DNA from 4 places in the Paenibacillus sp. HJGM_3 genome. Region 4 is predicted to be linked to each of the others. Evidence: riboswitches for the same ligand, from Rfam matches in the RefSeq annotation. Region 4 holds a riboswitch; each other region holds the start of a gene.
What was found. Region 4 has a riboswitch for cyclic di-AMP ahead of ACI5FR_RS28790 (resuscitation-promoting factor). Riboswitches for the same ligand answer to the same signal wherever they lie in the genome.
Positions count from the first base shown of each region.

Region 1: another riboswitch for cyclic di-AMP. It lies ahead of ACI5FR_RS01805 (hypothetical protein); the one in region 4 lies ahead of ACI5FR_RS28790 (resuscitation-promoting factor).
Region 2: another riboswitch for cyclic di-AMP. It lies ahead of ACI5FR_RS17190 (TrkH family potassium uptake protein); the one in region 4 lies ahead of ACI5FR_RS28790 (resuscitation-promoting factor).
Region 3: another riboswitch for cyclic di-AMP. It lies ahead of ACI5FR_RS18800 (C40 family peptidase); the one in region 4 lies ahead of ACI5FR_RS28790 (resuscitation-promoting factor).

Region 1 is NZ_JBJGED010000001.1:416,018-421,449, reverse strand. It holds gene mutY (A/G-specific adenine glycosylase) at 1-499, shown strand, start outside; gene ACI5FR_RS01815 (hypothetical protein) at 578-745, opposite strand; gene ACI5FR_RS01810 (superoxide dismutase) at 958-1,566, opposite strand; cyclic di-AMP (ydaO/yuaA leader) riboswitch at 1,942-2,138, shown strand; gene ACI5FR_RS01805 (hypothetical protein) at 2,252-2,665, shown strand; gene ACI5FR_RS01800 (aldehyde dehydrogenase family protein) at 3,067-4,515, opposite strand; gene ACI5FR_RS01795 (creatininase family protein) at 4,639-5,432, opposite strand, start outside.
Region 2 is NZ_JBJGED010000015.1:3,806-9,237, forward strand. It holds gene ACI5FR_RS17180 (cation:proton antiporter) at 1-339, opposite strand, end outside; gene ACI5FR_RS17185 (potassium channel family protein) at 371-1,042, opposite strand; gene ACI5FR_RS17190 (TrkH family potassium uptake protein) at 1,058-2,398, opposite strand; cyclic di-AMP (ydaO/yuaA leader) riboswitch at 2,484-2,631, opposite strand; gene ACI5FR_RS17195 (CPBP family intramembrane glutamic endopeptidase) at 2,917-4,560, shown strand; gene uvrC (excinuclease ABC subunit UvrC) at 4,517-5,432, opposite strand, start outside.
Region 3 is NZ_JBJGED010000017.1:34,928-40,359, forward strand. It holds gene ACI5FR_RS18790 (M1 family metallopeptidase) at 1-1,441, shown strand, start outside; gene ACI5FR_RS18795 (hypothetical protein) at 1,469-2,287, shown strand; cyclic di-AMP (ydaO/yuaA leader) riboswitch at 2,421-2,556, shown strand; gene ACI5FR_RS18800 (C40 family peptidase) at 2,560-3,036, shown strand; gene ACI5FR_RS18805 (LysR family transcriptional regulator) at 3,128-4,015, opposite strand; gene ACI5FR_RS18810 (threonine synthase) at 4,225-5,432, shown strand, end outside.
Region 4 is NZ_JBJGED010000035.1:11,422-16,853, reverse strand. It holds gene rsmA (16S rRNA (adenine(1518)-N(6)/adenine(1519)-N(6))-dimethyltransferase RsmA) at 1-805, opposite strand, end outside; gene rnmV (ribonuclease M5) at 813-1,385, opposite strand; gene ACI5FR_RS28790 (resuscitation-promoting factor) at 1,509-2,639, opposite strand; cyclic di-AMP (ydaO/yuaA leader) riboswitch at 2,920-3,081, opposite strand; gene ACI5FR_RS28785 (ABC transporter ATP-binding protein) at 3,357-4,103, shown strand; gene ACI5FR_RS28780 (ABC transporter permease) at 4,100-5,296, shown strand; gene ACI5FR_RS28775 (TatD family hydrolase) at 5,358-5,432, opposite strand, start outside.

The DNA.
Region 1 (5,432 bases), on a different contig from region 4:
GCGCATGTGGGAACTCCCGCACGTAGCGGGAGTTCAGGCGCCTGCGGCGCTGGCCGCGGCCGGTGGGCCGGCCGCGGGCGGCGCGGGCAAGCGCCGCCGGCGGAGCTCGGCGGCGGCGGACGCCGGCGCAGGCACCGGTGCGGATGCGCTCGCGGCTGGCGGCGGCGAGCTCGCGCTGTTCGCGCCGCTCGGCGCGGAGGCGCCTGCGGGCGCGCCGCCCGCGCGCCGCGACGCCGAGCTGCTGCGCGGCGAGCTGGCGGAGCGGCTCGGCCTGCGCGTCGAGCCGGGCGAGTGGCTGATGGCGGCGGAGCACACCTTCAGCCACATCCAGTGGCAGCTGGACGTGTACCGCTGCCGGTTCGAGGGGTTCGTGGAGGGCGGCGAGAGAGTCGGGGACACGGAGGCGTCCCATTGGCAATGGATTGACGCCTCTGACATGGATCGGTTCGCGTTCCCGAATGTGTTCCTCCGTATTATCCGCGAGCTGCAGCCGAAGTAGGCCCGTCCGAATACGATACACCAAAAAGGCGTTCGAGATCGGCACATCCGTGCTCCTCTCGAACGCCTTTTTGGGATGCTACGCGCTGACTCGGGTCCGGCACTTTTTGCACACCTTCAGCTTCTGGCCGTCTTGCTGCGTCCGGGTGTAGAGCAGCTTGATGCGTGTCGAGCCGCAAACCGGGCATGTGCCTCGGGCCCGAGCGGGCAGTTTCCAGAGCGCTTTCCCACGATTGTTTTTGGACATCGGCGGTTCGTCCCTCCGTCATGATCGGCATTCGCTGCATTATATTCAGGACGGGGCCGAAACAGTACGACGGGAGCAGACGGGCGTATAAGTCCCGGTGCTGTAGAGTAGAAAATCTACCTTGGAGCACGGGAAGAGGCGGATCGCGGTGCTGAACGGCACACAAAAAACGCCCGGTCCCCCAAAGGAACCGGACGTCCGTTAACTTCCACTTACTTAGCCGCTTCGTAACGCTTGCCCACTTCGGCCCAGTTCACTACGTTCCAGAACGCAGCGATGTAGTCCGGGCGCTTGTTTTGGTATTTCAGGTAGTAAGCATGCTCCCACACGTCCATCCCGAGGATTGGCGTAGCGCCTTCCATAATCGGGCTGTCTTGGTTCGGGGTGCTGCTGACGACGAGCTTGCCGCCCTTCACGCTCAACCAAGCCCAGCCGCTGCCGAAGCGAGTCGTGCCGGCTTTCGCGAAATCTTCCTTGAACTTCTCGAAGCCGCCCAGCTCGCTGTTGATTGCGTCCGCCAGCGCGCCTGTCGGAGCGCCGCCGCCGTTAGGGCCGATAACTTCCCAGAACAAGCTGTGGTTCGCGTGGCCGCCGCCATTGTTGCGAACTGCGGTACGGATCGATTCCGGTACGCTGTTCAGGTCGGCGATCAGGTCTTCGATGCTCTTCGCTTGGAGGTCCGCATGGCCTTCCAATGCAGCGTTCAAGTTCGTCACGTAAGTGTTGTGGTGACGATCGTGGTGGATCATCATCGTTTGCTCGTCGATATGAGGCTCCAGTGCGTTGTTGGCGTAAGGAAGCGGTGGTAATTGATGTGCCATTCGTGAATCCCTCCTAATAGATATGTATCTCGTACTCCCTTATTATCCCTGATTCGGGACCATAAATCAACATCTTCAACATTTATGTTTCGAAAGTATCGGATGCCAAAAATCACCGTTTACTAGTATGGCTGGCCGGCTTTTTATTATGCATTACCCCGATTTCGCAACATTCAAACCTAGGGCGTGCATTTTCTGAAAATATCCATGAAAATAGAAGATATAGCGAGCAGCATAGAGCATGCGCCCGATCCGCCATGGTTTGGTCAAATGAAAAGTCCGGCAATGCCGTTTTCAATAGACGTGTAATCTTTACAGGCCGCTCCGGCAGGCGTAAGATACAATTCAAGATTCCTGATGCGCAGTCTGCCTGCCATCGGACAATCGCTGAAGCTTCTGCGGAACGCAGAGGCGCGGGGGAACCAATACGCGGTGCATCGGTGTGAGAGCCGACAGGCACGGCATGGGGTGAATCCTGATGCGTTGGAGCGCAAGCTCCACAGCATCGGGTAGGGCGACTCTCACCGCCCGAATCCGGCAGCTAACCTCGTAAGCGTCAGGAGAGAGGATGATGAAGCTTGTGATCGACGACGTCGGCTGCAGGGCTTAGGCCTCTGCGGTTATTTGTTTTGTCCGTTGTTGAAAAAGGAAAAAGCCGGATTTCATATAAAGGAGACAAGGAAGCATGGAACCCTCTATAGAGCGCATCGTGGTGGCAGCGCCGAATAAAGCGGGGGAAGCCTTCGTCGGCGAGCTCCTGCGGGCGCGCATTCCGTTCGCTGTGATCGTCAATAACCGGGTCGAGCTGAACAAAGTTCGAGAGCTGGGGGCCACGGAGTGCATCGAGCTCGACACCGTGGACCAAACGACGTGGCTGCTGCCGGAGTTTCCGGTGGGCCGGGTATTCCTGTTCGAGACGAGCCAGACGCTGACTTGCCGCTATATTCAGATATGCCGGGCCTGGACGGTCCACCCGATCTACGTCATCACCCATTCCGTACACCCGAGGCTGATCTATAAAAGCTTGGGTGCGGCGTACGTCCTTCATACGAATACAAACGATGTTTCTTTTTTGATGGAATCGATTCGGGAGAAGTAGGGAAAGCTCCAGTTTGAATTTGCCAACTTGCAAGTGGACTGGCGAGCCGGGAACGTGCTCTAGTTCCAGTTTGCCAAATTGGATCATGTTTTAAGAGTAGTGCTCCCGGATTGTCCTCCATTAAGCAGGCAAAATCGAATTACACGTGTCCAAACCTGTTCGACTCCTGCTCTAATTCTGCAAAATCGACTTGAATGGGCGAGGGAGCGAAGGCAACAGTATGACTGGAAACTGTGAAGCGGATGACGGGTTAGCATATAGGGGAATCGGAGATCTGGTCCTGAGCGGAAGGGATAGTGGAACAAAGAGATAGAAGAGCCATGCAGGTTATACGAGTCAGTCCGCTAAAGGAAAGGACCTCAACCCACTCAGCAGTGGGATTTGAGGTCCTTTTCGTTTTATTACACAGAAGCAGGCCGATCCATATACACCGTCTTGACTTGGGTGAAAAACTCTCGAGCCGACTTACCCTGCTCCCGGGAGTTGGAGCTCGACTCTTTCATCCCGCCGAACGGGACGTGCGGCTCGGCGCCGGCCGTCTCCGAGTTCACGTGCACGATGCCACACTCGACCTCTTCGACATAGCGCAGCGCTTTGCCCAGGTCGCGCGTGAAGACGGAGGAGCTTAGGCCGAAGGAGCTGCCGTTCACGAGCTGCAGCGCCTCGTCCATGCTCGCCGCAGGGACGACCGCGACGACCGGGCCGAAAATCTCCTCCGTCGCAAGGCGGCTCCCCGGGTTCACCCCGGCGAACACCGTAGGCGCGACGTAGTAGCCGGAAGGATCCAGCGCTTCGCCGCCCGTGACGAGTCGCGCGCCTTCCTCCTGGCCGAGACGGATGTAGTCGAGTACGGTCTTTTGCTGGTCGGCGGAAGCGAGCGGGCCCATGTACGTGGCGGAGTCGAGCGGATCGCCGACCTGCAGCCCGCGGCAGCGCTCGGCGAGCGCCTCGGTGAAGGCGTCGAGCAGCGGAGCCTCGACGATGACGCGGCTCGTCGCCGTGCACTTCTGGCCCGTGGAGCGCATCGCGCCGCGGATCGTCATCTCGACGGCGAGCTCGAGGTCGGCGTCGGCCAGCACGACGACGGCGTTCTTGCCGCCCATCTCGAGCTGGTACTTCGCCCCGCGCGTCGCGCAGGCGATGCCGATGCCCCGGCCGACGGCGTTCGAGCCAGTGAACGAGATGCCGCGCACGGCGCGGTCCTCCGTGAGCACAGGCCCGAGCACGGAGCCGCGGCCATAGACGACGTTCAGCACGCCTTCCGGCAAGCCGGCGTCGACGAGTGCCTGCGCCAGGTGGAACGCAGTCAACGGCGTAATGTCCGCCGGCTTCCAGACGACCGCGTTGCCGTAGACGAGCGCGGGCGCGATCTTCCAGGCCGGGATGGCGATCGGGAAGTTCCACGGCGTGATGACGCCTACGACACCCAGAGGCTCGCGGCGCGTGTAGAGCAGCGTGGTCGGGTCTTGCGCTGCATACACTTCGCCGGTCTCTTGGCGTGCTTCCCCGGCGTAATAGCGCAGAATCGCGGCGGCGCGTAGCGTCTCGCCCTTCGCTTCGGGGAACGTCTTGCCCTCTTCGAGCGCCAGATCGCGGCCGATGGCGTCGGCGCGAGCGGTCAACAGCTCGGCGGCGCGATACAAAATGTCGCCGCGCGCAACGAGGCTCATGCTGCGCCACTTCGGATACGCGGACGAGGCGGCCTCCAAGGCATCCTGCAAGTCGAGCGGGTCGCTCTCAGGGAAGTGGGCGAGCACCTCCGAGGTACGGCTAGGGTTCAGGTCCGGGCGCACCCGGCCCGAGCGGGCGGCGGTCCAGCGGCCGCCGATCAAGTTATGGTATGTAGACATATGAAACGTTCGCTCCTCTCAATGTTGGGATAGCCTGCTTCCTAAAGCACGATAAAGCACGAATACATGAGTTCACTATATGGAACCTGTTGTCATAAAATCGACATTCCTGTCGATCCTAGGCTAAGGCAGCGTCGTGCGGTGAAACCGGACGAGCTCCGCCGCTACCCGGCCCGTGATCAGCTCGAGCAGCTGCTGGCCGCGCTCTGCGCTGGCAGCGCCGGCGTCGTCGCTGTAGCCGTCGATCGCTCTCCAGCTGCCGTGCCGCTGGATGAGCGTGCCGGCCGACGGGTCCTGCGGCACGGCGGGAAGCGGCCGCTTGTTCGGCAGCGGCAGCAGCTCGGTGCGCACGAGGTCCGGGCGCATGGCGAGCATGACCGAAGTCTCGAAGCCCCCTGCATGACCGGGGACGATGCCGAGCTGCGCCGCTTCGCCCTCCTGCACGATCGCGTCCCAAGCGATCGTCCAGTAGGAGGCGGCGCCGGCGACGACCGGATGCCGCAACGCCAGCTCGCGGGCGGCCAGGCGGACGCACTCTTCGTTGCCCCCGTGTGCGTTCAGAAGGAAGATGTGCCGGAAGCCGCTTGCGACCAAGGAGTCGCACAACTCATGCAGCACTTGAATCAAAGTTCCGGTAGACAAAGACATCGCACCGGGATAGATCAGATGGTGATGAGAAGCGCCGAACGTAACGACAGGCGTGACGAGGACCGGGATGTCCACGCTGGCGAGCTCGGCCGCGGCGAGGGAGACGGTGTCCGCGATAAGCGAGTCGACCATCACCGGCAAGTGGGGGCCATGCTGCTCGACGGCGGCGACCGGGACGACTACCGTCGCCTGCGGCGCCCATTCCTCGATCTCGGTGCGCGACAGCTCTTGAAAGCGGATACGGCTAGGCCTGGAAGCGGACGCGGTCA
Region 2 (5,432 bases), on a different contig from region 4:
CGTCAAGCCGACGAGCCCGGCCGTGATCAACACGCCGGGCACGCTTAGCAGCGATAGGGTGACCCACACCTTGCGCAGCCCCGACAAGCGGATATTGCGCCCCCCATCGAACAGGATGAGGACCGAGCCCAAGGTGAGGATGAATTGATTGGTGAACGAGGTGGACGGTTCATTCACTAGATGAAAGCCTTGTCCCACGACGATCCCCGCCACCAGGAACATGGCGACATCCGGGATGCGCAGCGCCGAAGCGAGTTTCCCCGACACCATGCCCAGGCCGAAGATCAGCACGAGGAGCAGCAGCACATGCTCGATCACGATTCCTGTATCCTGCTCCATGCAAGCTCAACCCCTTGATCGCAAAATTCCGCTACTTTTTGGCCGTCTCCAGTTCGTTCTCGAACTGTTCGATCTGTTTGTTCGTGCCGATGATGACCATAACGTCCTTCTCGTTCAGCACGTCCGACGCGTTCGGGGCGATGATGACGCCGCCCTTCTTGTTGATTGCCACTACGCTACAGCCGTGTCTGGCGCGAGGATCCAAGTCCTTTAGCGACCGGCCGTTCAAGCACTTCGGCACGGACAGCTCGGCAATCGTATAATCCTTCGACAATTCGATATAATCGAGCAGGTTCGGCGAGGTCAGCTGGTGCGCGACGCGGATACCCATCTCCCGCTCCGGGAAAATGACGCGGTCCACACCGATCCGCTCCAACACTTTGCCGTGCAGGTCGGACAGCGCCTTGGCCACGACCGTCTGCACCCCCAAGTCCTTCAGCAGGATCGTCGTCAGGATGCTGGACTGGATATCGTCGCCGATCGCCACGATAACGCAGTCGAAGTTGCGGATGCCAAGCGCCTTCAGCGTCTCCTCGTCCGTACAGTCGGCGGCCACGACATGCGTCAGCTTATCCGACATTTCGTCTACGACCTCTTCGTTTTTGTCGATCCCCATGACCTCGAAGCCTTGCTGGATCAATTCCGCCCCCACACTGGAGCCGAAGCGGCCGAGCCCGATGACTGCGAATTGTTTTAATTTCATTGTTACTCATTTCCCCTAACCGATAATAATTTTGCCTTCCGGGTGCCGGTACAGCTCTTTCTCCGCCTTAGGTCCAAGCGCATAAGCGAGCGTCAAGGGCCCGAGTCGACCCGCGAACATCGTAAGCATGATCAGTATTTTGCCGAACACCGTCAAGTCGGGCGTAAGTCCCATGGTGAGCCCAACCGTACCGAAGGCGGAAGTTACCTCGAACAATATCATCAGGAAGTTGTGATCCTCCGTGGTAGACAGCACCATCGACACGAACACGAGCAGGGACAACGCAACAATGGTCAACGTGATGGCCTTGTAGATGCGGTCCTTCGCGAGCCGGTAATGGAACAACACGATGTCTTCCTTCCCGCGGATCATGGCGATCACGGCCCCGATCAAGGTAGTGAAGGTCGTCGTCTTGATCCCGCCCCCCGTCGAACCCGGCGATGCACCGATGAACATAAGGATGATCGTGAAAAATTGCGTCGCCTGCCTCATCCCGACAATATCGATCGTATTGGCTCCAGCCGTACGCGGGGTAACCGATTGGAAGAAGGCGCCCCAAATTTTGCCCGTCCAATCCAGCGGACCCAGCGTAGCCGGATTCGTATATTCGAACACATACACGACAATCGCGCCGATCACGATCAGGAACGATGTGGCGGACAGCACGACCTTCGAGTGCAGCGATAGTTTGCGAGTTTTGGGGTACTCAATCGCATCCGAGATGACGATAAACCCGAGCCCGCCCAAAATAATGAGCAGCATCGTCACCAGATTCACGATCGGATCATCCACATACATCGTCAAGCTGCGGAACCCGCCGAAAATATCGAATCCGGCGTTGTTGAACATGGCGACTGCGTGGAAGATCCCGAAGTACACCGCCTTGCCGACACTCATATCGAACGACCAGCGGATCGCATACAGAAGCGCAGCCGTCAATTCGATCGTGAGGGAATACACCAGCACCTTGCGAATGAGACGTACGATGCCCTCCATGCTCCCTTGGTTCATCGCTTCCTGCAGGATAAGCCTTTCCTTCAGGGAGATTCTTTTGCGGAGCACGAGCGCGATCAGCGTCGCCATCGTCATGAAGCCGAGTCCACCGACCTGGATTAGGATCATAATGACAACTTGACCGAATACGCTGAAATAAGTGCCCGTATCCACGACGACGAGTCCCGTCACGCATGTCGCCGATGTAGAAGTGAAGAGGGCATCGATAAAGTCCAGGCCTAGTCCGCTGGAAGAAGATATCGGAAGGGACAGCAAGACCCCGCCTAACAGGATGATCCCCGCAAAACCAAGCGCCAAAATTTGCGGAGGCGTAAGTTGGAGAAACTTTTTCGTTACACTCAAGCTGGGGTCACCTCAATTGTATCCTGGGAAAAACGGGAGGAAGGCAGCAGAAAAAAGGCATCGGAAGCCCAATGCCCTTGCGGTCTGGTTCCCTGTCATAGCCTACGAGGTTAGCTGACGGATTCGGGTGGCAGGCCACCCTATTCGCTGACGATGCCGAGCATCGCTGGCAAAATTCACCCCTACTTAAATGGTTCCCCCGTTTTCCCTTGGAAATTCGGCTTTTTTGTTCAATTGATTCGTATTATAGTCCTCTTCCCAGCGTAGTACAAAGTCTTTTTGGGCCGAAATAGCGCTCGGAAAGCGTTAACACTCAGGAATTGGCGAGGCCAGAGCATTCTTTTCATCGACTAGCCTGAACTATTGAGCGGTTTCTTTCGTTTTAGCCATAATAATAGAGGTGAGGAGGGAAAGTTGGTTTTCCCGGCGAGGTGTGCTAACTTTTAATTACGAATCCCCGACCAAGTTTATCCAAGTTTCAAAATTTTTCGGAAGCGGTCTTAAAAAGGAGCTCTTGTATGCGCATATTCGTAAACCGTTATCGCTGGATCGCTTTGGCTGTGATCGGCCTCGCTCTGTTCGTCGCCACCAATTGGCTGCCTGTCGCTAACGGACGAGACGGCACCAAGCTCTCGGTCGAAACCGACCGCGCTCTGACGAAGCAGGCGGCTGCCGCGGCCGCAGAAGCGTGGGTGAAGCAGCAGACCGGCGGAACTTCCCCTTTCCGTATCGTCGGCCCGGTCTCGTTCCAGGTTGATACCGTGCTGAGCGGCTATTTAACCAAAGAAAAGCTCGCACCGGCTTATGCCGAACGCTACCGGACGCTGTATCCGGTTGAATATTGGCAGGTGGAGATGGAGAATAGCTCCGGCGCTCGTTACTTGGTGGACATCGAGATGGAAAAGGGCGCCGTGGCCGGTTGGCGCAGGCAAGCGGTCGGTTCGGCCCCGGCCAAGGAAGAGGGACAACGGATCGCGGAAACTTATTTGAGGCAAAATGCGTTACTGCCGCAATCATACACCGTGCGAGGGCCGGATTCGAAGCATCCTTACCGCTATGTGTTCACAATCCCGGGAGAGCGCATAGGAGACGCCGTACTGGAGCGCGAGGTGGAAGTGCGCGGACTAGAGGTAACCGCCTACCATGCGGGCTTTCAAGCGCCTGACGCCTACAAGGCTTGGCTGGACCGACAGGAATCGGCCTCCGGCGGCATGTCGCGCTGGAATTTGATCCTGACCGCTATCATGGCGTTAGGCGCGATCTATTATGCGATCCGGCTGCGCAAGGTGACGGCGTTCCGCCGAGGGGTTCTGCTCGCCCTGGTGTTCGTGGGGCTGTACGCCCTGAACAACTGGAACCAGCTGCCGGCGATGCAAGCGCTCGGCTTCTCCGAAAGCCCGGATCCGTTCAGCGGTCATGCGACAGCGATCGCGCTATCGATCATCTCGACCCTGTTCGCGGCTGCCTTGGGCTTGGTTACGTACTTGTCTCTCACCGCAGGGACGACCATGTGGCGGGTGTACGATGGCGCCGCCTGGCCTCGCTGGGGGGAAACCGAGTTCGGCCGGGAGACGCTGCGCTCGATGGGACGCGGCTACGGGCTCGCCTTGTTCATGCTCGGCCTGCAGGGCGTCATGCTGTGGATCGCGCAGGCGGGGTTCGGCATGTGGTCGGTGAACGACCCGAGCAGCTCGTACTACAACTTGCTGCACCCGGGCTTGTTCCCGCTCATGGCCTGGGCTGCGGCGATATCCGAAGAGGCGATCTACCGATTATTCGGCGTCGCCTTCTTCCATCGTCTGATTCGGCATAAGTTCATCGCCGTGCTCGCGCCGAGCCTGATCTGGGCGTTCAACCACACGCTGTATCCGATCTATCCGGTGTATACGCGGCTGATCGAGGTTACGCTGCTTGGGCTCCTGTTCGGCTATGCCATGCTGAAGTACGGCTTCCTGACGGCGCTCTTCGCCCACGCCGTCATTGACAGCACGCTGATGGCGCTGCCGCTCATCGGCGGTTCGGATGCCGGGCTGGCGCTCGCCGGCATCGTCTACCTGGCCTCGCCGGCGCTGGTAGCCGGCGCGATCTGGTGGTGGCACCGTCGTCGCGGCGCCCGGCTCAAGTCGTCGGGGTCGACTCTTCCCCCTGCAACGCCTTCTTGATGTCGACGGCCAGCTTCTCGCCGATTCCGAGCGACCGGAGCTCTTCGATGGTCGCTTCTCCGATTTTTTTGATCGATCCGAAATGCTTGAGCAGCGCCTTGCGCCGCTTCTCGCCTATACCCGGGATCGAATCGAGCCGGGAGGCGACCATGGATTTGGCCCGCGTCTCCCGGTGGAAGGTGATCGCGAAGCGGTGCACCTCGTCCTGGATACGCTGCAGCAAATAAAATTCCTGGCTGTCGCGCGGGAGCGGTATGACTTCCGCCGGATCCCCCATCATGAGCTGCGCCGTCTTGTGCTTCTCGTCCTTCACGAGGCCGCACACCGGGATATAGAGGCCCAGTTCGTTCTCTAGCACGTCCAAGGCGGCCGAGATTTGCCCTCTGCCGCCGTCGACGACGACGAGGTCGGGCAGCGGCAAGCTCTCCTTCAGCACCCGCTCGTAGCGGCGGCGGATCACTTCCCGCATCGTCTCGTAGTCGTCCGGTCCTCGGACGGTTTTCACCTTGAACTTGCGGTATTCCTTGCGGTCCGGCTTGCCGTCGACGAAGACAACCATGGCGGACACCGGATCGGTGCCCTGGATGTTCGAGTTGTCGAACGCCTCGATGCGTCGGATCGCTTCGGTACCGAGCCATTGGCCGAGGTTCTCGACCGCTTTGACCGTCCGGCCTTCATCCCGTTCGATGAGACGGAACTTCTCCTCCAGCCCGACCCGGGCGTTCTCCATCGCCATCCCGACGAGCTGCTTCTTCAGCCCGCGCTGCGGCTGCACCACCTTCACCTTCAGCCAGCTCTCGAGCGCCTCGCGCGCGTCGCGGCTGGCTACGGTGGCGGCGGACGGCGCTTCGGCGGATGCCTCCCCGGCCGCG
Region 3 (5,432 bases), on a different contig from region 4:
CAACCCGGGGGAGAGAACCACACTCAAGCTGAACTTCACCGTCCAGCTGCCTTCTGTGTACGCCCGGATGGGGTACAAGGACGATTTCGTCATGGCCGGCCAATGGTTCCCGAAGCTCGCCGTCTATGAGCCGAAGGGCACACGCGGCCGCGCCGAGGAAGGCTGGAACCTGCATCAGTATCACGGCAACTCCGAGTTTTACTCCGATTTCGGCATTTACAACGTGCGCATCCAGGTACCCTCGAAGTACACCGTGGCAGCCACCGGATTCCCCACCCGGCCGGCGACCGACGACGGCACGAAGAAGACGTACTCCTTCTACGCGGACGATGTGCATGACTTCGCCTGGGCCGCTTCGCCCAAGTTCGTCTACTACGAAGAGCCCTTCTCCACGCCGAATATTCCGGGCATGAAGATCAAGCTCTATCTCGATCCGTCGCACAAGGACCTCAAGGACCGCTACATCTACGCCGCGAAGCGGGCGCTGACCAAGTACAGCGAATGGTACGGCTCGTACCCGTACTCGACCCTCTCGATCGTCGTCCCGCCGGAGGGAGCGAACGGTGCAGGCGGCATGGAATACCCCACCTTGATCACGAGCTGGGATGCCTCCGTCGATCGAAGCGGATACGGATTGGAGCGCGTCATCGTCCACGAAATCGGCCACCAGTATTGGTACGGCATGGTTGCGAGCAATGAATTCGAGGAGGCGTGGCTCGACGAAGGATTCACGTCCTATGCCGAGGACCTCGTGATGGAGAACGAATTCGGCGAAAAACCGAACCTCCCGCTGGAATCGAGCTACATGACCTCTCCGGCTCCTCTGAAGCAAAATGCTTGGGCCTATCCGACGCACGGCAATTACGCCGACAACGTATACACCCGGGCCAAGCTCGTGCTTAAGGGCATTGAGGATCAAATCGGCCCGAAAACGATGCAGCGCGTCATGCGCACATATTTCGAAAGGTGGAGCTTCCGCCACCCGTCTACTGCGGATTTCCAGAAAACGCTGGAGGACGTCACCAAGTCTAGTTGGAGCGGGTTCTTCGATCAATTCGTCTACGGCGGCATGATGGCGGATTATACCGTCGATAAGGTGCTGTCGAAACGAACGAAAGTGGACGGCCAGAGCGTATACGAGAACAGCGTAGTCATACGGAAGCTCGGGGCTTCCTACAAGAACGTTCCGGTCCAGTTCCATTTTACGGACGGCTCTACCGTCGATCGCACATGGGAAGGCCACGACGCGCAAGTGCTGTTCACGCTTACGAGCAACGCCCCGCTGGAGTGGGTCGCCATCGATCCGCAGCACACGCTGATTTTGGAGAACAAACGCATGAACAACTTTTATCAAACCCAGGTGGATGAGCAATGGAAGGTCCGATGGAACATCGGGCTGGTAAAGCTGATCGAGACGTTAGTAGACGGGGTCGCCTGGTAAGCCCTGGCGGGGAAGGAGCAAAAAGCGATGCTGCATTATTTGAAGGACGGGTTCCGAACGACCGTTTCGCAATATTTTCTGCTGATCGTGCTATGGCTGTATCAATTCGTTTGGGGGCTGATGCTGCTCTTGTTCGTCAAGTCGATCGTCGTCCCGCTCATGCACCGCTATCCCGGCGGCCACTTGCCGAGTACTGCAACGCACCTGTTCCTCGCCGAAGGGGAATTCCAACTCGTGAAGACGAATATAAGCCATCCTTACCTATGGACTTTATGCGCACTAATTCTGATTCGAATGGCGCTTACCCCGATGATCAACGCCGGGATCTTCTACTCCATTCACAACACCCACCTGAACGCGGGCTACCGCTTCTTCCGAGGGGTGAAGGAACTGAGCGGTCCCTTCAGCCTGTACTACGTGCTGCAGATGGCTTTTACGGTCATTCCGCTATACTGGCTTATTCCTATCGCCAAGCGGGCGATTCACGCCTTCACCTCGTACGAGCAGCTGCTCTCGCAGCTCGCGCCCTGGATCGTCGGCATGTTCGCCTACGGCTACATGATCCATTTGATCTTCCTGTACATCATGATCGGCCGTACGACGCAAGCGCCAACGCTCGACACAATCGGCGTCCTCATTCGGCGGTTCCCCGTAGCACTCGTGCTCGCTTCCCTGCTTCTCCTGTTCTCGGGGCTCTTGACCGCTTTGACTTTAACCGCAACGCTATGGTGGGCCGGCATCTCCGCCCTGATCCTGCATCAAGCGTTCCATGTGCTGAAAATGCTGTTCAAGCTGTGGGCCGTTTCGACGCAATACCACCATTTTACAGAAAATCACGGCACATAGTTCGGTTTTTACCCTTAAAAGCCCGAAATCCGCTAAGGATCTCGGGCTTTTTTTGCATTTCGGCGATTTTTTTTGCTGAGAGAGGAGGATTTTGGCAGACCAAGGCGAATATATACTGCCGGAACGAAAAAACAATCGATATTTGCCGAATTCCCGGTTATCGGGAAACGGGGGAACCAATCCGGGTGAATTGATCTCGCTTCAAAGTGATCATAGGGAACCTTCAACCGAACCCTCAGCTAACCTCGTAGGCTCTGGAAGGAGTTTGTTGTTTGAAAAAGGTTTCTTTGTTGTTCGTCAGTCTTGCGATGCTGCTCTGCTTTCAACTTGGGAGCGCTTCCGCAGAAACGGTCCTCGAACACACCGTGGACGAGCTGGTAGGCACGAAGTACAAGTATGCAGGCATGTCGCCTGAGACCGGCTTCGACTGCTCCGGCTTCACCAAGTACGTGTTCGCCAAGTTCGGCTACGAGCTCACCCATCAATCCAAGGCCCAGAACAAGGAAGGGTATTGGATTCCGAAAGAGGACCTGAGACAAGGAGACCTCGTGTTCTTCAACACCGACGGCTCCGGCATCTCCCATGTGGGCATTTACTTGGGCGATGGCGTGTTCATCCACTCTGCCACGGACAAGGGCATTGTGAAGAACAACCTGAGCGAGAAGTACTACGTGAAGACGTACGTATCCGCTCGCCGTATTCTGTGGGACGACCTCTACAATCAGTTAACCGCAGACTACACCAATTGAAACACCCTCTGAGCAAAAGTTTTGGAGTGACCCCACAAGCCCTGCACGCTGCGGAACTACCCGCCGTGCCGGGCTTGTATTCTGTCCGGGGCTAACGGGCGAGCTGCTCTCGAACCCAAGCTGCGAAATGGCGTGCCGTCGGCGTGAGCGTCTCCCCCTTGCGCCGGCACATGTGGATCGGGTTCGTAAGCGACACCCCCCGCACCCGGACGGTGGCCACCTCGCCGTCCGACAGGGCGGACTGAACCTCGAGCCGCGACACGAACATCGCTCCATAGCCGGCGGCGACGGCCCGGATCATCTCGGATATCCCGTTGAACGTCAGGCCGATCCTGAGCCTCAGCCCCCGTTCCCGGCACAGCCGCTCCAGCCTGTCGCGAGCGGAGCTGCCCGCTTCCCGCACGAGAAAAAACTCCCGCATCATCGTCTCCAGGTCCGCTTCCTTATTCGCCAAAGAATGGCCGCTCGGCACGACGAACACCATCTCGTCTTCCAATAGGAGTTCCCGATCAATCTGCTCCGGCCAAGCTTCGCCGCTGCCGATGAATGCCAGGTCGGCCTCATAGCCGAGCAGCCGCTCCCCCGCCTCCTGGCTGTTGCAGGAGCTCAGGACGAGCTCTACGTCCGGATAGCGCATCTTGTAGCCGGCGGCCCATTGTGGCAGCAGGCGGTGGGCAGGCAGGCTCGTGGCCGCAATCCGAAGCTTACCCCGTTTGCCTTCGCGGTGGAGCGCAACATTCGTCTCGATCTCTTCCTCGAGCGCGAACAGCCGCCGGGCTTGCTCAGCCAGCATCGCCCCCGCTTCCGTCAGGGCAATCCCCCTGCCCTTCGGCTCGAACAGCGGGAGGTCCAGCTCCCGCTCCAGATTGCGCAGTTGAATCGTGACCGCCGGCTGGCTGATGCGCCACACTTCGGCCGCTCGGGTCACACTGCCTTCGCGGGCTACGGTGTGGAAGAGCTTCAGCGCATGCAAATTCATCCGAGTCCCTCCTGTTTCTCATAAATTATATTTATATATAGAGTATTATTATATATTAGTTTTATGAATCGTGCTGATGTATTGTGGAGCTAAACACCACCACCAATACACAGGAGGGCTGCAAGATGACGATAACCTGGATTTGCTGGGATTGCGGACAGCCGCGGGCGCAAGGGCAAGGGCGAGGGCAGGGTCATGGGCATAGTCAAATGCAAGTGCAGGAGCAAGGGCAATCCCATCCTCTGCAATGCTCTTGCGGGGGTTTGTACGACGTCGAGCTCGATGTCCGGGGCCTCGATGCCGAGCGGCTGAAGCGGCTGTTCGACGCACGTCTGGCTGAGCGTATGACCCCCTACGCCAGCGGGGTGTGGAGGTACAAGGAGCTGATCGACCCCGAACTGCCGCTCGAGTCGATCGTGACGAAGTACGAAGGCAACACCGGGCTGTATGCCCCGGAGAGCGTCGCGAAATATGCCGGCGTGCGCCGGCTGCTGCTGAAGGCGCAGAGCGAGAACCCGAGCGGCTCGTTCAAGGACAACGGCATGACGGCTGCCGTCTCGCGCGGGATGGCCGAAGGCCATCGCCGCTTCGTCTGCACGTCGACGGGCAACACGTCGGCGTCGCTCGCGATGTACGCCGCAATGGCGGGCGCCGAGGCGGTCGTGCTGCTGCCGGACGCGCACGTCGCCGCCGGCAAGCTGTATCAGACGCGAGCCTACGGGGCGCGCGTCGTGTCACTGACCGGCGCCGGCTACGACGCCGGGATCGCCTCCCTCCTGCGGGGGGAGGCGGGGGGCGGCGCCACGGGCGCCTGCGCCACGGGCGCCTGCGTGGTGAACTCGATCAACCCTTGGCGGATCGAGGGCCAGAAGAGCATCGTGTACGAGCTCGCGCACACGCTGGGATGGACGCTGCCGGATTGGATCGTCGTCCCCGGCGGCGCACTCAGCAACGCAACCGCCTTGGGCAAAGGCTTGCGCGATCTGTATGCCCTCGGCTTCATCGACCGGCTGCCTCGGGTGGCAGTCGTGCAGGCGGAAGGCGCCGCGCCGTTCCACAGGCTCGTCGCCGCACTCGGTGCACAGGCCGATCGCGAAGAGTTCGCACCCGCTGCACCGGCACCCGTGCCTGTGCCGGAGCTCGGGCTCGAGCCGGAGCTTCACCCGCACACGGTCGCCTCCGCGTTGAACATCGGCTATCCGCCCAGCTGGAAAAAGGCGCTGCACTACGCGATTCGCGGCACGAACGGCGTGACCGCGTGTGTCAGCGATGCCGACATCCTCGCGGCCAAGGCGGTGATCGACCGCAGCGGCATTGGCTGCGAGCCGGCCTCGGCCGCGACCGTCGCCGGCTTGCGCCAGTTGGTCGCGTCGGGAACGATCCACCCAGACGAGACGGCCGCCTGTATCTTGACCGG
Region 4 (5,432 bases):
GCGCGGGATCGATGCCGCAGGAGGCCAGGACGGCCTCCAGGCGGGTGCGGTCGTCGCCACGGAAGAACGCGGCCCGCAGGTTGTTTGCGATCGTCTTCCGCCGCTGGACGAAGCAGGCTTGGACGACTTCGAAGAAGAACGCTTCGTCGTCGGTCTCGACCGCGGGCTTGTCCCGCAGCCTCAAGCGAATGACGGCCGAATCCACATTCGGCTGAGGCACGAACACGGTCGGCGGCACGATCTTGACGATCTCCGGCACGCAATAATACTGCACGGCGATGCTAAGGCTGCCGTAGGCCTTGGTACCGGGAGGGGCCGACATGCGCTCGGCCACTTCCCGCTGGATCATGACGACGATGTTCTCGAGCGGCAGCTTCTCCTCGAGCAGCTTCATGATGATCGCCGTCGTGACGTAATAAGGCAAGTTTGCCACGACGCTGACGCCGGAGCAGTCGCGGAAGCGGGTGTCCCACAGCTCCGCCAGCGACAGCTTCAGCACATCCCCGTGCACGATGTGCGCGTTCGGGTATGGTTCCATGGTCTCCGCCAGCACCGGCAGCAGCCGCTGATCGATCTCGACGGCGACGACGGTCTTCGCCGCTTCTGCCAGCTGCTGGGTCAGCGCGCCGATGCCCGGCCCGATCTCCAGCGCGCCCTTCGTAGCGTTCAGCTCGGCGGCATCGACAATATGGTGCAAAATGTTCAGATCGGTCAGAAAATTTTGCCCCAAGCTTTTCTTAAGCACGAGCGAGTGCTTCTTGATTAACTCCTTCGTCCGTCTGGGGGAAGAGACCCGTTCTATCATCCGGCATTCACAATCCTTCGTTAGGGAATCCTTGCTCTACCGCCGCCCGAAATTCGTCTTTCGTAATGCGAAACATCGCGCACCGCTTCAGAAACTGTTTGCCGTTGCAGCACCCGATGCCGAGCCGCTCTCCGACCAGGAGCCGCCGGCGGGCGGCGTCCGGGTGCACGAGCAGGCCGGCCTCCATTAGGTCGGTCTGCGTGACAGGCTCTCCAGCCGAGGCTCCCGCCGCCAACTCGCCTCCCTCATAGTCGGTCCTCACCTGCTCCAGCGCCTGGCGGATCGCTTCATCCGAGGCGTTCTCCACCCCGATATCGCCCTTCTTGGTCGCCTGCTGCTGAGTGAGGAAGGCATGCTTGCACCCGGGAACGCGGGCGGCGATGATCCGGCGAATGCGTTCCCCGGCATGATCCGGATCGGTGAACACAATCACGCCTCGCCGTTCCTGAGCGAGTGCGATTCGACGGAGGACGGCATCATCGATGGCCGACCCGCCGGTCTCGATCGTCTCGGCCTGCACCGCGCGCTGGATGGCGATCGTATCGTCGCGCCCTTCCACTACAATGACTTCTCGAATCACAAGTGCGAACATCCTTTCCAATAAGCAACAAAAAGAAGAGGGGCGGTTCTCCTCTTCTTCCTGCTCCAATTATTTACACTATACCCGAAAAAGGGCCGTTTCATCAAACCTCAAAAAGGGGAATTAATTCGTAGCCGGCTTATCTTTGCCGATAACATAGACCTTGTATCCCCGCTTCACGCCGAACCGTTTGGCGTAATCGAGGCTGTCGAAGTAGACGTCGATCGTATTGCCTTTAATCGCGCTTCCGGTATCTTCGGCTCGGCGCAGTCCGATGCCTTCGATATACACCCACCAGCCGATCGGAATGACCTTGGGGTCAACGGCAATCGTGCGTCCTTCCGTCACTCGCGTCCCGGAGAACGTCATGCCGTATTGGGGATGCTCACTGGACTTGCCCACATCGACGGTGTACGCCGTAAGGGTCACGTTGTTCAGAATCTGCTTATACGCAAACGTCACCCCATTCTTCGATACTTCATCGATATTGGGCGAAGCGGCGGATAAGACTACCACGGGGTTTTTGGTGCCGAGCGCGACGACTTTGTTGACGCTTTCCTCGGCGACTTTCATATCCACAACGTTCTCGGCGACGAGCACGCCGTCTTCGAATGTCTTCTCTATCTTTTTGGCCAATACGCCTTCTTTGCCCTCGGACACCGTCTGCTCTTTGCCTTTGAGCAGGTTCGGGTCGTTTTGTTTGACCGTCTCGAACGGAATCGCTTCCGTCTGATCCTCAACAATCTTGCTGACTCTGACGACTTGCACCGTATCGTTGCCGGCGAGCGGCGATTCCAGAGCGGGAGTGACCTTATCCAGCTCTCCGAGCGATACGTTCAAGTCCTCCAGAGCGGCAGCAACCGTTCTTCCTGTCGTGTATCGGGTTTCCGTGTTGCCATCGGCCGTCAATTGAATCGGATAGGCATGATCGATCACGACAGTGTCCCCGTGCTTCAACTTCGCCTCGAGAGGCAAGGACAATCGATCATGAGCCCCAACCGGGATGGCCAGTTCATCCAGTAGGCGTTGCAGGACCCATTGCTTGGTGCTCACAACGGTTTCTTGTCCATTCACAACTACGGATACGCTCTTGGTAGCCGTACCGTACATCAACACCATGAACATGAAAGTCATAGCGATCGAAAACAAAGCGACGCCTGAAATCAAACGCAAGTTTTCTCGCTTCCATCGCAATGCGAAGGTCATGCTGGATGATCGCTTTACATGGGGTTCTCCTAGTTGAATACCTCCCACTTCTTCGGTCCTCCTTAAGCCCCGCCGTCGAGTGTTAGCTAGATCGGAATTGACGCGACTCTAGAATATGGTAGTGCCGTCTCTCCTTCACTTGTGTGATTTTGGGCCAAACCGCCCCCTCCCATGTGTATGAGAGGTAGTGACCCGTTATCCCTGGGTGAAGGAAAAAATTTCCTTTGGCGCTTTAACGCTGTACCGGGCAATCAAAACAAAAAAGCCGTAGAAGAGGAACTCTTCTCGGCTCTGCGTACTATGCTGACAAGCATAGCTGCCCGACAAAGTGCCCTCTCTCTTCACGCTTACGAGGTTAGCTGACGGATTCGGACGCGAGAGTCGCCCTATTCGCTGCACCAGGCTTCCGCGCCCAGGCCGCAAAATTCACCCCAATAACCCTTGATGGTTCCCCCGTTTTTCATTTCTGAAAACTCAGCGATTGGAAATTGATAGCAATATGAAGTTAAGTTATTATGAAGGTTAGTTTACGATGTTCCTCCAAAGCTGTAAAGCGAGGTCACCAGGTAAAATTAAACAAATCCCTGAATTTTGTGTGATTAATCACACTTTCTGAATGAAAATGCTCTCTCTCGCTCCTGCATGCTCCTGTTTTCTAAAATATTAGGTCATTACTGTAGAAAAATAGGTAAAAATGTACTTGAAATTCCCGAAAATGATAGGATAAAAGCATCAGAACTCATTTCGTCACCGGAGGCGTGTTTAATGGCAGCGATCTTGCAAGTGGAAAATCTGTATGGGGGCTACTTTCTGGGGAAGCCGATCTTGCACGACTTATCGTTCAGCGTGAACCCGGGAGAGATGATCGGGCTGATCGGCTTGAACGGAGCCGGGAAAAGCACCACGATCAAGCACCTGCTGGGGCTGCTCCAACCGCAGCGGGGAGAGATCCGCATCAGCGGCCGCCGGTCGAGCCGGGAGGAGCCGGCCTACCGTTCGCAGCTGGCGTACGTGCCGGAGGCACCGGAGCTGTACGCGGAGCTCACGATCCGGGAGCATTTGCGGCTGAGCGCGATGGTGTACGGGCTCGAGGAGGCCGAATTCGAGCGCCGGATGCAGAGATTGAGCGAGCAATTCCAGATGAGGGACAAGCTGAACAGTTTCCCGCAGCAATTGTCGAAAGGCATGAAGCAGAAGGTCATGATCATGTGCGCGTTTCTTGTCGAACCGCCTCTCTACATTATAGACGAGCCGTTCCTCGGCCTGGATCCCCTCAGCATGCGCTCGCTTCTGGAGCTGATGGTGGACCGCAAGCAAGAAGGGGCCAGCCTCCTGATCAGTTCGCACATCTTGTCGACGATTGAAAAATATTGCGACCGCTACATCGTGCTGCATCAAGGCCGTTCCATCGCCTCCGGGACGCTGTCCGAGCTGAAAAAGCAAGCGGGAGTCGGATCGGCCGACACGCTGGAGGATACTTTCTTCGCCTTGATTGGGGAGGGCGGGCAATGAACGTGCCTCACGAGCTATGGCGCGAACGGTATAAACGGCATCTCGCGTTAGTCTCCCGCTATACACGCGATATGGGCCGAAGCGGCTTTTTCATGTTCCTGCTTATGGTGCTGATCGGTCTCGGCTACTTCTACCAATACTCGTTGCCTCATTTGTCCGCTGATTTCCCCTATTCGATAGTCCTGATCGTGCTCCTGCTGCCGCTTACGGCCATCAGCCCGCTCCGCACCTTGCTGCGGGACGCGGACACCGTGTTCTTGCTGTCTCTCGAATCCGCCATGGCCTCCTACTTCCGGGCGGCCTTCCGGTACAGCCTGATCGGACAAGCTCTCCTCACAATCGCGGTTGTCCTCGCGGCCAGCCCGTTGTATGTACACGGATTCGGGGATCAGGCGGATCCGGTGTGGGCGCTGCTGCTGCTTGCGCTCGCTCTGAAAGTCGCGAACCTGCTGCATGCGTGGAAGGAGGCGAACCTCGCCGCGCGCGAATATAGGATCGGGGCGTCGCTGTTCAAATGGATCGTCAACGCGGCGGTCTGGCTCCTCTTCCTGAAGGCCGGCTTTCTGATCGCAGGCGCCTTATTCCTGGTCTCCTTCGGGGTAGCGGCTCTTGCGTACCCTCGACTGCCCGCTTACCGCGTGCATTGGACCGAGCTGCTCGCCCGGGAGGCGAAGCATCAATCGTTCTTCTTCCTCTTCTTCAGCTGGTTCACCGATGTAGACGAGCTGCCGCACCAGGTGCGCCGCCGGAGCTGGCTGAAGTTCGCCGCGTCGGGCATCCGGTTCCGCCCGGACCGGGCTTATCTGTATTTATATACGCTCACGCTGATTCGTTCGGAGTTGACCGGTATCGTACTGCGGCTGCTAGTGCTTGCATGTGCATTAATCGTGACGAGCCGGAACCCTTGGCTCGCGAGCGGGCTCTACTTGTTCTTCGCGCTCGTCATCCACGTGCAGCTGTCCGCGCTGCGCGAGCTCCACGCCCACGCCGTCATGCCGGCGTTGTACCCGCTGCCGCCGCAGGCGCGCCGCCACGCCGTCGCCGCGGTCGCGTTTCGCGCGCAGCTCGCGGTGCTCGCGCTGCTGACGGCCGCGCTTGCCGCGAGCCCGGCGCTCACCGCGCCGATGGCGTCGCTGCCGCTCGCGGCGCTCGGCGCCGCAGCCGCGATGCGCGCGCGGATGCGGCGCGCATGAGCGCGCGGCGCGCGTAACAGCCGCCGCGAAGCGGCGCAAAAAAACGGCTGTTCCAGCCTGCCTAGGGCAGCCGGAACAGCCGTTTCGCGTTCGCCGTCGTCACGTCGGCGAACTGCTCGAGCGGCAGCCCGACGAT